Regions from separate parts of the Kitasatospora saccharophila genome, predicted to be linked through region 1. Evidence: predicted binding sites of a transcription regulator. Region 1 holds the regulator's gene; the other holds the start of a gene.
What was found. The regulator HspR, encoded in region 1, represses chaperone genes until heat shock. The targets are predictions, from matches to a motif close to TTGAGNNNNNNNNNCTCAA.
Positions count from the first base shown of each region.

Region 1 (6,516 bases):
ACAGCGGCTTGCCGGTGTTCCAGGCCGGGCACTGCGACTGGCAGCGGCCGCACTCGGTGCAGGTGGAGAAGTCGAGGATGCCCTTCCAGGAGAAGTGCTCGACCTGGGAGACGCCGAACACCGCGTCGTCCGCCGGGTCCTCGAAGTCGATCGGGGCGCCGCCGCTGGTCATCGGGCGCAGCGCGCCGAGCGCGGTGCCGCCGTCCTCCGCGCGCTTGAAGTAGATGTTGAAGAACGCCAGGAAGCGGTGCCAGGCGACGCCCATCGAGGGGTTGACGCCGATGGTGATCGCCCAGGCGAAGGAGATGCAGATCTTCAGCATCGCGAACAGGTAGACCAGGTTGACCAGGGTGCCGTGCGCGGTGCCGTGGAAGGCGGCGGCGATCGGGTACGAGACCAGGTAGGCCGGGTCGTAGGAGTCGACGCCTTCGAGGGCGCCCTCCAGGCCGCGCAGCATCATGATGCACAGGCCGATGCCGAGGATCGTGTACTCGACGTAGAACGCCTGCCAGGCGATCGAGCCGGCGAACCGGGACTTGCGGCCGGCCCGGGAGGGCAGGCTGAGCAGGCGGATCACCATCAGGGTGAGGATGCCCAGGGTGGTGAGGGTGCCGATCAGTTCGACGAAGACGTTCCAGGGCAGCCAGTGGCCGATCACCGGGAGCACGAACTCGGCGTCGAAGAGCTGCCCGAAGGCGTTCACCAGGGTGAGCACCAGCGAGAAGAAGCCGACCGCGACGAACCAGTGGGCGACGCCGACGACGCCCCAGCGGTTCATCCGGGTGTGGCCGAGGAACTCCTTGACCACGGTGGCGGTCCGCTGCGCGGGCCGTCCGAACCGGGTGGTGTCGGCGGCGCCGGTGCGCACCACCTTGTAGATGTACAGCGCCGCACGGGCGGCGAGCGCGGTGCCGATCACGAAGGTGACCAGCGAGATGACGATCGCTGCTAGCTGCATCGGCTCTCCGTCTCCAGCGGCTTGTTCCCAGTGGTGCCCAGTCCTCCACAGAGTGTACTGGTCGGTAACTTGGAGGGCTGACCCGCCGGACATTACCGCTCGTTAACACTCCACCAGAAGATGTTCAAGGTATGGCGGCAGTCACTAAGCCCAGACTCACCCGCCCGGAGCAGCCGCCCCGACCCGCGTGACATAAGCGCTCAGTAAAGTTGAGCGAAACGGACTCAAAGCTGTTGACGCCGTCGGATTAGTCGTGCATCCTTGAGTCCGTACTGCTCAACTTCTCCCCGGAGGTATTCACGATGGCACGCGCGGTCGGCATCGACCTCGGTACGACGAACTCCGTCGTCAGTGTTCTTGAGGGCGGTGAGCCCACGGTCATCACCAACGCCGAGGGCGCTCGGACCACGCCGTCCGTCGTCGCCTTCGCCAAGAACGGCGAGGTGCTCGTCGGCGAGGTCGCCAAGCGCCAGGCGGTCACCAACGTCGACCGGACCATCCGCTCGGTCAAGCGCCACATGGGCACCGACTGGAAGATCGGCATCGACGGCAAGGACTTCACGCCGCAGCAGATCTCCGCCTTCGTCCTGCAGAAGCTCAAGCGGGACGCCGAGGCGTACCTGGGCGAGACGGTCACCGACGCCGTCATCACCGTCCCGGCGTACTTCAACGACTCCGAGCGCCAGGCCACCAAGGAGGCCGGCGAGATCGCGGGCCTGAACGTCCTGCGCATCGTCAACGAGCCGACCGCGGCCGCCCTGGCCTACGGCCTGGACAAGGACGACCAGACCATCCTGGTCTTCGACCTCGGCGGCGGCACCTTCGACGTGTCGCTGCTGGAGATCGGCGACGGCGTGGTCGAGGTCAAGGCCACCAACGGCGACAACCACCTCGGCGGCGACGACTGGGACCAGCGGGTCGTCGACCACCTGGTGAAGGTCTTCCAGGCCGGCCACGGCGTCGACCTCTCCAAGGACAAGATGGCCGTCCAGCGCCTGCGCGAGGCCGCCGAGAAGGCCAAGATCGAGCTGTCCTCCTCCTCGGAGACCTCGATCAACCTGCCCTACATCACGGCCTCCGCCGAGGGCCCGCTGCACCTGGACGAGAAGCTCAGCCGCTCCCAGTTCCAGCAGCTCACCGCCGACCTGCTGGACCGCTGCAAGGTCCCGTTCCACAACGTGATCAAGGACGCCGGCATCCAGCTGTCCGAGATCGACCACGTGGTCCTGGTCGGCGGCTCGACCCGCATGCCGGCCGTCGCCGAGCTCGTCAAGGAGCTGACCGGCGGCAAGGACGCCAACAAGGGCGTCAACCCGGACGAGGTCGTCGCCATCGGCGCCTCCCTGCAGGCCGGCGTGCTCAAGGGCGAGGTCAAGGACGTCCTGCTGCTCGACGTCACCCCGCTGTCCCTCGGCATCGAGACCAAGGGCGGCATCATGACCAAGCTGATCGAGCGCAACACCACGATCCCGACCAAGCGCTCCGAGATCTTCACCACCGCCGAGGACAACCAGCCCTCCGTGCAGATCCAGGTGTACCAGGGCGAGCGCGAGATCGCGGCGTACAACAAGAAGCTCGGCATGTTCGAGCTGACCGGCCTGCCGCCGGCCCCCCGCGGCCTGCCGCAGATCGAGGTCACCTTCGACATCGACGCCAACGGCATCATGCACGTGGCCGCGAAGGACCTCGGCACCGGCAAGGAGCAGAAGATGACCGTCACCGGCGGCTCCTCGCTGCCGAAGGACGAGGTCAACCGCATGCGCGAGGAGGCCGAGCGCTACGCGGAGGAGGACACCAAGCGCCGCGAGGCCGTCGAGACCCGCAACCAGGGCGAGCAGCTCGTCTACTCGACCGAGAAGTTCATCGCGGACAACGCGGACAAGCTCCCGGCCGACGTCAAGACCGAGGTCGAGACCGCGATCTCCGAGCTCAAGGAAGCCCTCAAGGGCGAGGACATCGCGGCCATCCGCACCGCCACCGAGAAGGTCTCCACCACCGCCCAGAAGCTCGGCGCGGCGCTGTACGCGCAGGCCGACGGCGCGGGCGCGGCGGCCGGTGCGGCCGGTGCCGGCGAGGCGGGCGCCAAGGACGACGACGTGGTCGACGCCGAGATCGTCGACGACGAGAAGCCCAAGGGCGGTGCGGCATGACGGAGAAGCCGCAGGGCGAGCAGCCCGGCGACGACTCCGCCGCCGAGGAGGCCGTGCTCAAGGCAGCCGAGGAGGCCGTCGCGGGTGCCGGTGCCGACGAGCTGGCCGCCGCCAAGCGCGAGGCCGGCGAGCGCACCGCCGACCTGCAGCGGCTCCAGGCCGAGTACCAGAACTACCGCAAGCGGGTCGAGCGCGACCGCTCCACCGTCCGCGAGATCGCCGTCTCCAACATCCTGGAGTCGCTGGTCCCGGTGCTGGACGACATCGGCCGGGCCCGCGAGCACGGCGAGGTGACCGGCGGCTTCAAGTCGGTGGCCGAGTCGCTGGAGATGGTCGTCGCCAAGCTCGGGCTGCAGCAGTTCGGCAAGGAGGGCGAGCCCTTCGACCCGACCATCCACGAGGCGCTGATGCACAGCTACTCGTCGGACGTGACGGAGGACACCTGCGTGCAGATCCTCCAGCCCGGGTACCGGATCGGCGAGCGGATCATCCGCCCGGCGATGGTCGCGGTCGCGGAGCCCCAGCCGGGCACCCAGACCACCGGCGAGCCGGACGGCGACAAGGCTGACGGTTCGTCCGACAGCTGAGTAGAGTCCCCGTGCGCTGCGGAGTCGTACGTCGTCCAGTACGGCGGCCGGCTCCGCAGCGCCGTATCAGGGCACCGCACCGCGGTGCCGACAGGCAACAGAACTTCGGCTTTCCGGGAGGTGGCGGTCAAAGGCCATGAGCGCTAAGGACTACGTGGAGAAGGACTACTACAAGGTCCTCGGCGTGCCCAAGGACGCCACCGCCGCAGAGATCAAGAAGACCTACCGCAAGCTGGCCCGCGAGTTCCACCCGGACGCCAACAAGGGTGACGCCAAGGCCGAGGAGCGGTTCAAGGACATCTCCGAGGCGTACGACGTGCTCTCCGACGAGAAGCGCCGCAAGGAGTACGACGAGGCCCGCTCGCTGTTCGCGGGCGGCGGCTTCCGGCCCGGCGGGGCGGGCGCGGCCGGCGGCTTCGACTTCGGCGACCTGTTCAACGGCGGGGGCGCCTCGGGCGGCGGCGGGATCGGCGACGTGTTCGGCGGCCTGTTCAACCGCGGCGGCCGGCAGGCCGCCCAGCCCCGGCGCGGCGCGGACGTCGAGACCGAGGTCACGCTGAACTTCGAGGAGGCCGTGGACGGCGCGACCGTGCCGCTGCGGATGACCTCCCAGGCCGCCTGCCGCGCCTGCGCCGGCACCGGCGCCAAGGCCGGCACCACTCCGCGGGTCTGTCCGACCTGCGTCGGCGCGGGCACCGTCAGCCGGGGCCAGGGCGCCTTCGCGCTCTCCGAGCCCTGCCGGGACTGCAAGGGCCGCGGCATGATCGTCGACGACCCGTGCACCGTCTGCCACGGCAGCGGCCGGGCCTCCTCGGCCCGCACCATGCAGGTCCGCATCCCGGCCGGGGTGCAGGACAGCCAGCGGATCAGGCTCAAGGGCAAGGGCGCCCAGGGCGAGCGCGGCGGCCAGCCCGGAGACCTGTACGTCACCGTGCACGTCGACTCGCACCCGGTGTTCGGACGCAAGGGCGACAACCTCACGGTCACCGTGCCGGTGAGCTTCCCCGAGGCCGCGCTCGGCGGCACCATCGAGGTGCCGACCCTGAACGGCCAGGCCGTGAAGCTCAAGCTGCCGCCCGGCAGCGCCAACGGCCTGACCATGCGGGCCCGCGGCAAGGGCGCCACCCGCAAGGACGGCACCCGCGGCGACCTGCTGGTCACCGTGGAGGTCACGGTGCCCAAGCACGTCACCGGAGACGCGCTGAACGCACTGGAGCAGTACCGCGAGGCCACCGCCTCGGACGACCCGCGAGCCGCCCTGTTCAAGGCGGCGGAGGGAGCGTGAGATCCCGATGAGTCCCCACTCCGACAGTAGTCACGGCGGCGCCGGCACCGGCCGGATCGGCCCCGGCCCCGGTCTCGGCGAGGGCCTGCCCGGCGGCGGCCGCCCCCGCGCCGCCGCACCGCCGTACGTCCTCACCGAGGACACCCCGGTCTACGTCATCTCCGTCGCCGCCGAGCTCTCCGGCCTGCACCCGCAGACCCTCCGCCAGTACGACCGCCTCGGCCTGGTCAGCCCCGACCGCACCGCGGGCCGCGGCCGCCGCTACTCCGCCCGGGACATCCAGCAGCTGCGCGAGGTCCAACGGCTCTCCCAGGACGAGGGCATCAACCTGGCCGGCATCAAGCGCATCATCGAACTGGAGAACCAGGTCACCGCCCTGCAGTCCCGCGTCGCCGAACTCGTCGACGCCCTGGAGGGCGCCGCCGCCACCCTCCAGCAGCGCGAGGCCGCCGTCCACGCCTCCTACCGCCGCGACCTGGTGCCCTACCAGCAGGTCCAGCAGTCCAGCGCGCTGGTGGTGTGGCGGCCCAAGCGCTGAGCGGCGCGCCGCGGACGAGTCGCCGGTCCCCTCCCGATCGGGGGGTGCCGGCGACTCACCGTTCCGTGAGAGAGTGCCGAACGCCGTCGTTGTGCCGGACGCCGTCGTAGAAATCCCGGGACAGATGGATTCGTCCTATCATCCATACGGATCTGTCCGAGGTCGGAACGGAGGGGGAGTGTCGATGAACGGATTCGAGCGCCCGGCCTCTTCCCAATCGGCCGAACCGCTGTTGTCCGCGGACGCCCGGCTGCTCTACCTCTCGGTGATCGAGGCCGGCGGCCGTCTCCGCCTGTCAGGGACGGTTGAGCCGCACACGGTCCACGAGTTGCTGCAGTTCGGGCTACTGATCCACGACGTCGAGGACCACAACACCGTCGTGGCAATGGACCCCACCCGGTTGTCGAACTCCCTCAGCCAATCCTGGCAGCAGGAGGCGGCAAGGCTGCTGAATCGCTCGGCTTCCTTGACGGACGAACTGCACGATTTGGGTAGTGCCTTCCAGGAGCTCATGGGGCGACCGGAGCCGGGCGGGGAAATTGAGTATGTCCATGGCAAATTCTCCATCAACCAGCGGCTTGCGACACTGGTCGAGAATTGCTCCCAGGAGCTCCTCACCGCTCAGCCCGGTGGCGGCCGCACCCAGGCGACCGTCCGCACCGCGATCGAGCGCGACATGGGGGTACTGCGCCGCGGGGGCGTGACCCGCACCATCTACCAGCCGAGCGCGCGCTACTCCAGCCCCACCCTGGAGTACGTCGAGACGATGACCGAGGCCGGCAGTCAGATCCGGACGCTGGACGAGCCGTTCACCATCCTGATCATCGTCGACCGGAAAGTCGCCATCATCCCGGGTGGCAAGGACCCCAGCCAGGCCGCGTTCGTCAGGGACGAGGCGGTCCTCCTGCACCTGATTCGGACCTTCGAGTCCCAGTGGGAACGGGCGCTGCCGTTCCGGGGGGACCGCGAGGTGCCCAAGGCCGTCCTGTCCAGCCTGC
Region 1 covers NZ_BAAANS010000001.1:202,407-208,922, forward strand. The annotation lists gene ABD345_RS01025 ((Fe-S)-binding protein) at 1-958, opposite strand, end outside; gene dnaK (molecular chaperone DnaK) at 1,261-3,108, shown strand; gene grpE (nucleotide exchange factor GrpE) at 3,105-3,695, shown strand; gene dnaJ (molecular chaperone DnaJ) at 3,832-4,980, shown strand; gene ABD345_RS01045 (heat shock protein transcriptional repressor HspR) at 4,988-5,518, shown strand; gene ABD345_RS01050 (LuxR C-terminal-related transcriptional regulator) at 5,703-6,516, shown strand, end outside.

Region 2 (6,516 bases), on a different contig from region 1:
ACATCTTCAGGGCGAAGTTGATGATCATGGTGAGGACGAAGCACGTTCCTCCCACCACGAGGAACTTCACCAGCTTGCGGTGCTTGACCAGGAACGGGCGGTAGCGCTCCGGGATGGCGGTCAGCGCGCGCTGCGTAGGGGACGGCATGCGGGAAGTGTCCCACGGGCTCGTTTCGGCAACCACCAGGGGCCTCGGAAGTACGCGCACTCCCGGGGCCCCCGGCCGGATCAGGCCGCCGCGACCAGCAGTTCCGCCGGTTCCAGCGCCAGCGCCAGCACCTCCCGGACGTCCGAGACCGGGTGCACCGACAGGCGCTCCAGCACCTCGGCGGGGACGTCGTCCAGGTCCGCCTCGTTGCGCTTGGGGATGATCACCGTGGTGACCCCGGCCCGGTCGGCGGCCAGCAGCTTCTGCTTCACCCCGCCGATCGGCAGCACCCGGCCGGTCAGCGACACCTCACCGGTCATCGCCACGTCGGTGCGCACCTTGCGGCCGGACAGCAGCGAGGCCAGCGCCGTGGTCATGGTGATGCCCGCGCTCGGGCCGTCCTTCGGCACCGCGCCGGCCGGCACGTGCAGGTGGATGCCCCGCTCGCGCAGCCCGGTCACCGGCAGCTCCAGCTCGGCGCCGCGCGAGCGCAGGTAGGAGAGCGCGATGTGCGCCGACTCCTTCATCACGTCGCCCAGCTGACCGGTCAGGGTCAGCCCGGTCGAGCCGGTCTCGGCGTCCGCCAGCGACGCCTCGATGTAGAGGACGTCGCCGCCGGCGCCGGTGACCGCCAGGCCGGTGGCCACGCCGGGCACCGCGGTGCGCCGCTCGGCCGGCTCCTGCGCCGCCTCCGGCACGTGGTGCGGGCGGCCCAGCAGGGCCCGCAGGTCGTCCGCGCCGATCGCGGCGGGCAGCTCGCGCTCGCCCAGCTCGCTCTGCGCGGCGACCTTGCGCAGGATCCGCGCGATCGACCGCTCCAGGTTCCGGACGCCCGCCTCCCGGGTGTACTCGGCGGCCAGCCTGCGCAGCGCCGCCTCGTCCACCGTCAGCTCGTCCCCGCCCAGGCCCGCCTTGGCGAGCTGGCGCGGCAGCAGGTGGTCGCGGGCGATGGCGACCTTCTCGTCCTCGGTGTAGCCGTCCAGGCGGACCAGGTCCATCCGGTCCAGCAGCGGCTCCGGGATGGCCTCCAGCACGTTGGCGGTGGCCAGGAACACCACGTCCGAGAGGTCGAGCTCGACCTCCAGGTAGTGGTCCCGGAAGGTGTGGTTCTGCGCCGGGTCGAGCACCTCCAGCAGGGCTGCCGCCGGGTCGCCCCGGTAGTCCGAGCCGACCTTGTCGATCTCGTCCAGCAGCACCACCGGGTTCATCGTCCCGGCCTCCTTGACCGCCCGGACGATCCGGCCGGGGATCGAGCCCACGTACGTCCTGCGGTGGCCGCGGATCTCCGCCTCGTCCCGCACGCCGCCGAGCGCGACCCGGACGAACGACCGGCCCATCGCCTTCGCGACCGACTCGCCGAGCGAGGTCTTGCCCACCCCGGGCGGCCCGACCAGCGCCAGCACCGCTCCCCCACGACGCCCGCCGATCTGGCCCAGGCCCTGGTCGGCCCGGCGCTTGCGGACCGCCAGGTACTCGACGATCCGGTCCTTCACGTCCGCCAGCCCGGTGTGGTCCGCGTCCAGCACGGCGCGGGCCCCGGCGATGTCGTACGCGTCCTCCGAGCGCTCGTTCCAGGGCAGCTCCAGGACGGTGTCCAGCCAGGTGCGGATCCACGAGCCCTCGGGCGACTGGTCGCTGGCGCGCTCCAGCTTGTCGACCTCCTTGAGCGCCGCCTCGCGCACCATCGTAGGCAGCGCGGCCGCCTCGACCCGGGCCCGGTAGTCCTCCTCCTCCGTGTCGGCCTCGCCGTTCAGCTCGGCCAGCTCCTTGCGCACCGCCTCCAGCTGGCGGCGCAGCAGGAACTCCTTCTGCTGCTTGGCCACGCCCTCCTCGACGTCCTTGCGGATGGTGTCGTTGACCTCCTCCTCCGCGAGGTGGTCGCGCAGCAGGCCCAGCGCGTACTCCAGCCGGGCCGGGCGGTCCGCCTCCAGCAGCACCTTCAGCTTCTGCTCGGCGGTCGCGAACGGCGCGTACCCGATGTTGTCGGCCAGCTCGCCGACGTCCTCGATCGCGGCCACCCGGTCGACGATCTGCCAGGCCCCGCGACGGCGCAGCCACTGCGTGGACAGCGCCTTGTACTCCCTGACCAGCTCGGCCGACCGCCCCGCCACCGGCAGCCCCTGGTCCGACTCCTTGAACGGCGTGGTCTCCACCCACAGCGCGGCCCCCGGCCCGGTCGTCCCCGCACCGATCCGCACCCGCCGGACGGCCCGCACCAGCGCCGCCGGGTCCCCGTCCGCCAGCCGCCCCACCTGCTCGACCGTCGCCAGCGCCCCCACCGCCGCGTACGACCCGTCCAGCCGCGGCACCAGCAGCACCTGCGGCTTCCCCCCTGCGCTCCCGGCCCGGGCCGCCTCCACGGCCGCCCGCACCTCGGGATTCGAAAGTTCCAGCGGAACCACCATGCCGGGGAGCACCACCTCGTCATCGAGCGGCAGCACAGGCAGAGTGAGCGGAACGGACGTCGATGCCATGATCTCTCCCCAGTCAGTGAAGTTGAGCTGACCTGACTAAGGTCTGGCACCCCCCGATTGTTCCCCACCCCCCGTTCGCTCCCGGAGAACACACCCCGCCCCCGAAGCAGACGCGCCCCAGAGAACCCGGCGCCGCGTCAGGGGCGCGGGGAACTGCGCGGGGCGGAAGGAGCACGCCGGAAAGATCGCGGCACGAACAGCAGCCCGCCCCACCCCGCGAACCCCGCGAAAGCCCTCCGCGCCGACCCGGCTACCCCTCCGCCGGCGCGACCTTCGACCGGCCGCGCACGCGGCCGCGCGCCCGGGCCCCGACCGCCCGCCAGGGCCGCCGGGGGCCGCCGCCGCGAATGAGCGGCCAGAGCGCGACCCCCACCGCCAGCGCCGCCGGGTGTCCGACCGAGGTGACCAGGTCGGGGTCGGTCGCCACCTGGTGCGCGATCAGCGCGAGCCCGGCCCCCAGCGCGACCTTCCGCCCGGCGGGGCCGAGCAGTCCGGCGAGCGCGCCGAGCGAGGCGAGCACCCCGTACGAGACGCCGATGTCCATCGCGTCCAGCAGTCCGGCCTCGGCGTGGTCGGTGGCGACCGCGGCGACCACGACGGTCTGCGAGAGCAGCGTCGCGGCGACGTGTCCGGCGCCGAAGACGCCGAGGGCACGAAGTCCGCCGACGCGTCGTTCCAGGGGTGCGACGGTGAGGGCGAAGGCCCAGAAGTACGGCATCCAGACCGGCCCGGCGACCCACAGGCCGCTGCCGACGAGGGAGAGCGCGGGGTGGGCGAGCAGGTTGTGCGCGTCGGTGGAGGAGAGGGCCTGGAGCCGGTGCACGGTCTCCGGGTCGCCGAAGCGGGCGTAGAGGGTGGTGCCGAGCAGCAGTCCGAGGTAACCGAGCGCGAACGGGTTGGCCCGCGGGGTGGGCACGGCCCGCAGTCCGGGCCTGAGCAGTCGTCGTCGCAGTTCCGCGCTGGTCATGGTGCCTCCCGAACGCCTCGTCGGGCCCACCATACGGGGGGCGGGTGAGAGGTGTCTGAGGAACTTCTGTGAAGGGCTCCACCCGGGCGCGCTCCGGTCGCACACGTACCGTTACAGCTCGCAAGTGCTGCGGGTAAGGTACTGGCCCGTGCCCGTCCGAACGGGGACCTGCCAAGCCTGATGCGTCCGCCGGCGGGGCACACCCACGACGGAACAGCACGACGGAAACAAGACGACTACGAGCGGAGCCCGCCGTCCCCGGACGGTCGGCCCGCGAGCCCTGGGGGCGGTGGCGTGACCGTGACAGAGATGCAGCAAGAGACGATCAGCAGTGGACCGGTGGGCACCCAGCGACGGGTGCTCGTCGTGGAGGACGAGCCCACCATCGCGGAGTCGATCGCGGCGCGGCTGGGTGCCGAGGGCTTCAAGGTGGCGGTGGCCCACGACGGGCCGGGCGCGGTGGACGGGTTCCACACCTGGCAGCCGGACCTGGTGGTGCTGGACATCATGCTGCCGGGCTTCGACGGCCTGGAGGTGTGCCGCCGGATCCAGGCGCAGCGCCCGGTGCCGGTGCTGATGCTGACCGCGCGGGACGACGAGACGGACCTGCTGGTGGGCCTGGGCGTCGGCGCGGACGACTACATGACCAAGCCGTTCTCGATGCGCGAGCTGGCCGCCCGGGTGAACGTGCTGCTGCGCCGGGTGGAGCGCGCCCAGCAGGCGGCCCGCACGCCGGCCCTGGGCAGCCTGCGGTTCGGCGAGCTGGAGATCGACCACGTGCAGCGCCGGGTCCGGCTGGGCAGCGGCGACGTGCACCTGACGCCGACCGAGTTCGACCTGCTGGCCTGCCTGGCGGCGCAGCCGCGCGCGGTGCTGACCCGCGAGCAGCTGCTGGCCGAGGTGTGGGACTGGACCGACGCGTCCGGCACCCGCACGGTGGACAGCCACGTGAAGGCGCTGCGCCGGAAGATCGGCGCGAGCTGGATCCGCACGGTGCACGGCGTCGGCTACGCGCTGGAGGCCCCGCTGTCCTGACCGGTGGCCGCCGGTCCGGGCCCGCCCGGGCCCCGCGCGGCGGCCCGACCCCCTCTACCGGTACCCCACCGGGACCGAGTCGCCGAGGACGAGTCGCAGGGACACCATGACCTTTCCGCAGCAACGCAACGGGGAAGCCGAGCCGGCCCCGCCCCGGCCCCCGCTCGCCCGTCCCCCGCTCGCCCGTCCCCCGCTGGTGGTGCGCGCCGCGCGCCGGGTGTGGGCGGACGTCCGCCCGTTCGACCCGGTCCGCTCGATCAAGGGCAAGCTGGCCCTGCTGGTGGTCGTCTCGGTGGTGCTGGCCACCGGGATGGTGGTGGTGGCGATCCGGTCGGAGACCCAGATCCGGATCATCATGATCTTCTCGCTGATCGCCTCGCTGCTGTTCATGCAGTTCCTGGCGAACGGCCTGACCGCGCCGCTGCGCGACATGACGGCGGCGGCCCGGTCGATGGCGGAGGGCGACTACAGCGGCCGGGTCGAGGTCTCCTCGCGGGACGAGATCGGCGAGCTGGCCGACACCTTCAACCGGATGGCGGGCGACCTGGAGGCCGCCGACCGGCACCGCCGCGAGCTGATCGCCAACGTCTCGCACGAGCTGCGCACCCCGATCGCGGCGCTGCGCGGCCTGCTGGAGAACGTGGTGGACGGCGTGGTGAAGCCGGACCCGAAGAACCTGGGCACCGCGCTGGAGCAGACCGAGCGCCTGGGCCGGCTGGTCACCCACCTGCTGGACCTGTCGAAGCTGGACGACGGCGTCGTCCCGCTGGACTCCCGCCCGTTCCGGGTGGGCCCGTTCCTGGACGGGGTGCTGCGCGGGGTGACGGTGGACGGCGCGACGGCCGGCGGCGCGTACGACCGGCGCGGGGACGTGCGGCTGGCGCTGGACGTGCGGCCGCCGGAGCTGGCGGCGGTGGCGGACGCGGAGCGGCTGCACCAGGTGGTGGCCAACCTGGTGGACAACGCCTGCAAGCACTCGCCGGCCGGCGGCACCGTGACGGTGCGGGCCCGGGCGGCGGAGGGCGGCGGGCTGCTGCTGGAGGTGGAGGACCAGGGACCGGGGATCCCGGCGGAGGACCGCGAGCGGGTCTTCGAGCGGTTCGGCCGCAGCGGTTCGCCGACCGCGCTGGGGCCGGGCAGCGACGGCGGCACCGGGCTGGGGCTGGCGATCGCGCGCTGGGCGGTGGACCTGCACGGCGGCCGGATCCGGGTGGCCGAGGCGGCGACGGGCTGCCGGATCGAGGTCACCCTTCCGGGTGAGACGCCGGTCCCGGCCTGAGACTGTGGCGAAATCGGTACGAACCGGGGCCGGGCCGCTCGGGCCCGGTGTCCGTCCGGGGTCGCCAAGTGGTCCAGACCACTGGTTCGTCCGATTTCATGCCGGTATGACCACGACCGATCTGGGGGCGAGTTCCCCGATTTCCGGCATTCCTAACGCATGGATCCGGCCAAAAACCGGCCCGGCAATGTGATCTGGGCGACGCCTGACCACCGGGGACTGCGCGATCACTGGTCGGAGGCGTAGCCTTAATCCCCGCTGTCCACCATCCCAAAAGGAAGCGGAAGAGGGCGGTTGCCCCGTGTCGCCACACCAAGAAACCCCCAGCTCGGCAAGTTCCACTGGCTTCGGCCCCAATGAGTGGCTCGTCGACGAGATCTACCAGCAGTACCTCCAGGACCCGGCCTCGGTCGACCGTGCCTGGTGGGACTTTTTCGCCGACTACAAGCCCGGTACCGAGGTGACTCCAGTGACCCAGGCCGCAACTCCGGTCGGCGCCCAGCCGACCCCCGTTGCCGCTCCCGTTGCCGCAGCTCCGGCCGCGCCCGCCGCCCCCGCGCCCGTCGCGCCGGCGACCGCGCAGCCGGTGGCCGCCGCCCCCGCGCCGCTCCGC
Region 2 covers NZ_BAAANS010000058.1:30-6,545, reverse strand. The annotation lists gene ABD345_RS31680 (GtrA family protein) at 1-148, opposite strand, end outside; gene lon (endopeptidase La) at 229-2,622, opposite strand; gene ABD345_RS31670 (rhomboid-like protein) at 2,873-3,589, opposite strand; gene ABD345_RS31665 (response regulator transcription factor) at 3,899-4,624, shown strand; gene ABD345_RS31660 (HAMP domain-containing sensor histidine kinase) at 4,731-5,903, shown strand; partial or broken gene ABD345_RS31655 (2-oxoglutarate dehydrogenase E1 subunit family protein) at 6,205-6,516, shown strand, end outside.
Region 2: a site for HspR is predicted at 2,645-2,663, ahead of lon (endopeptidase La). Genes of this name have one in related genera too.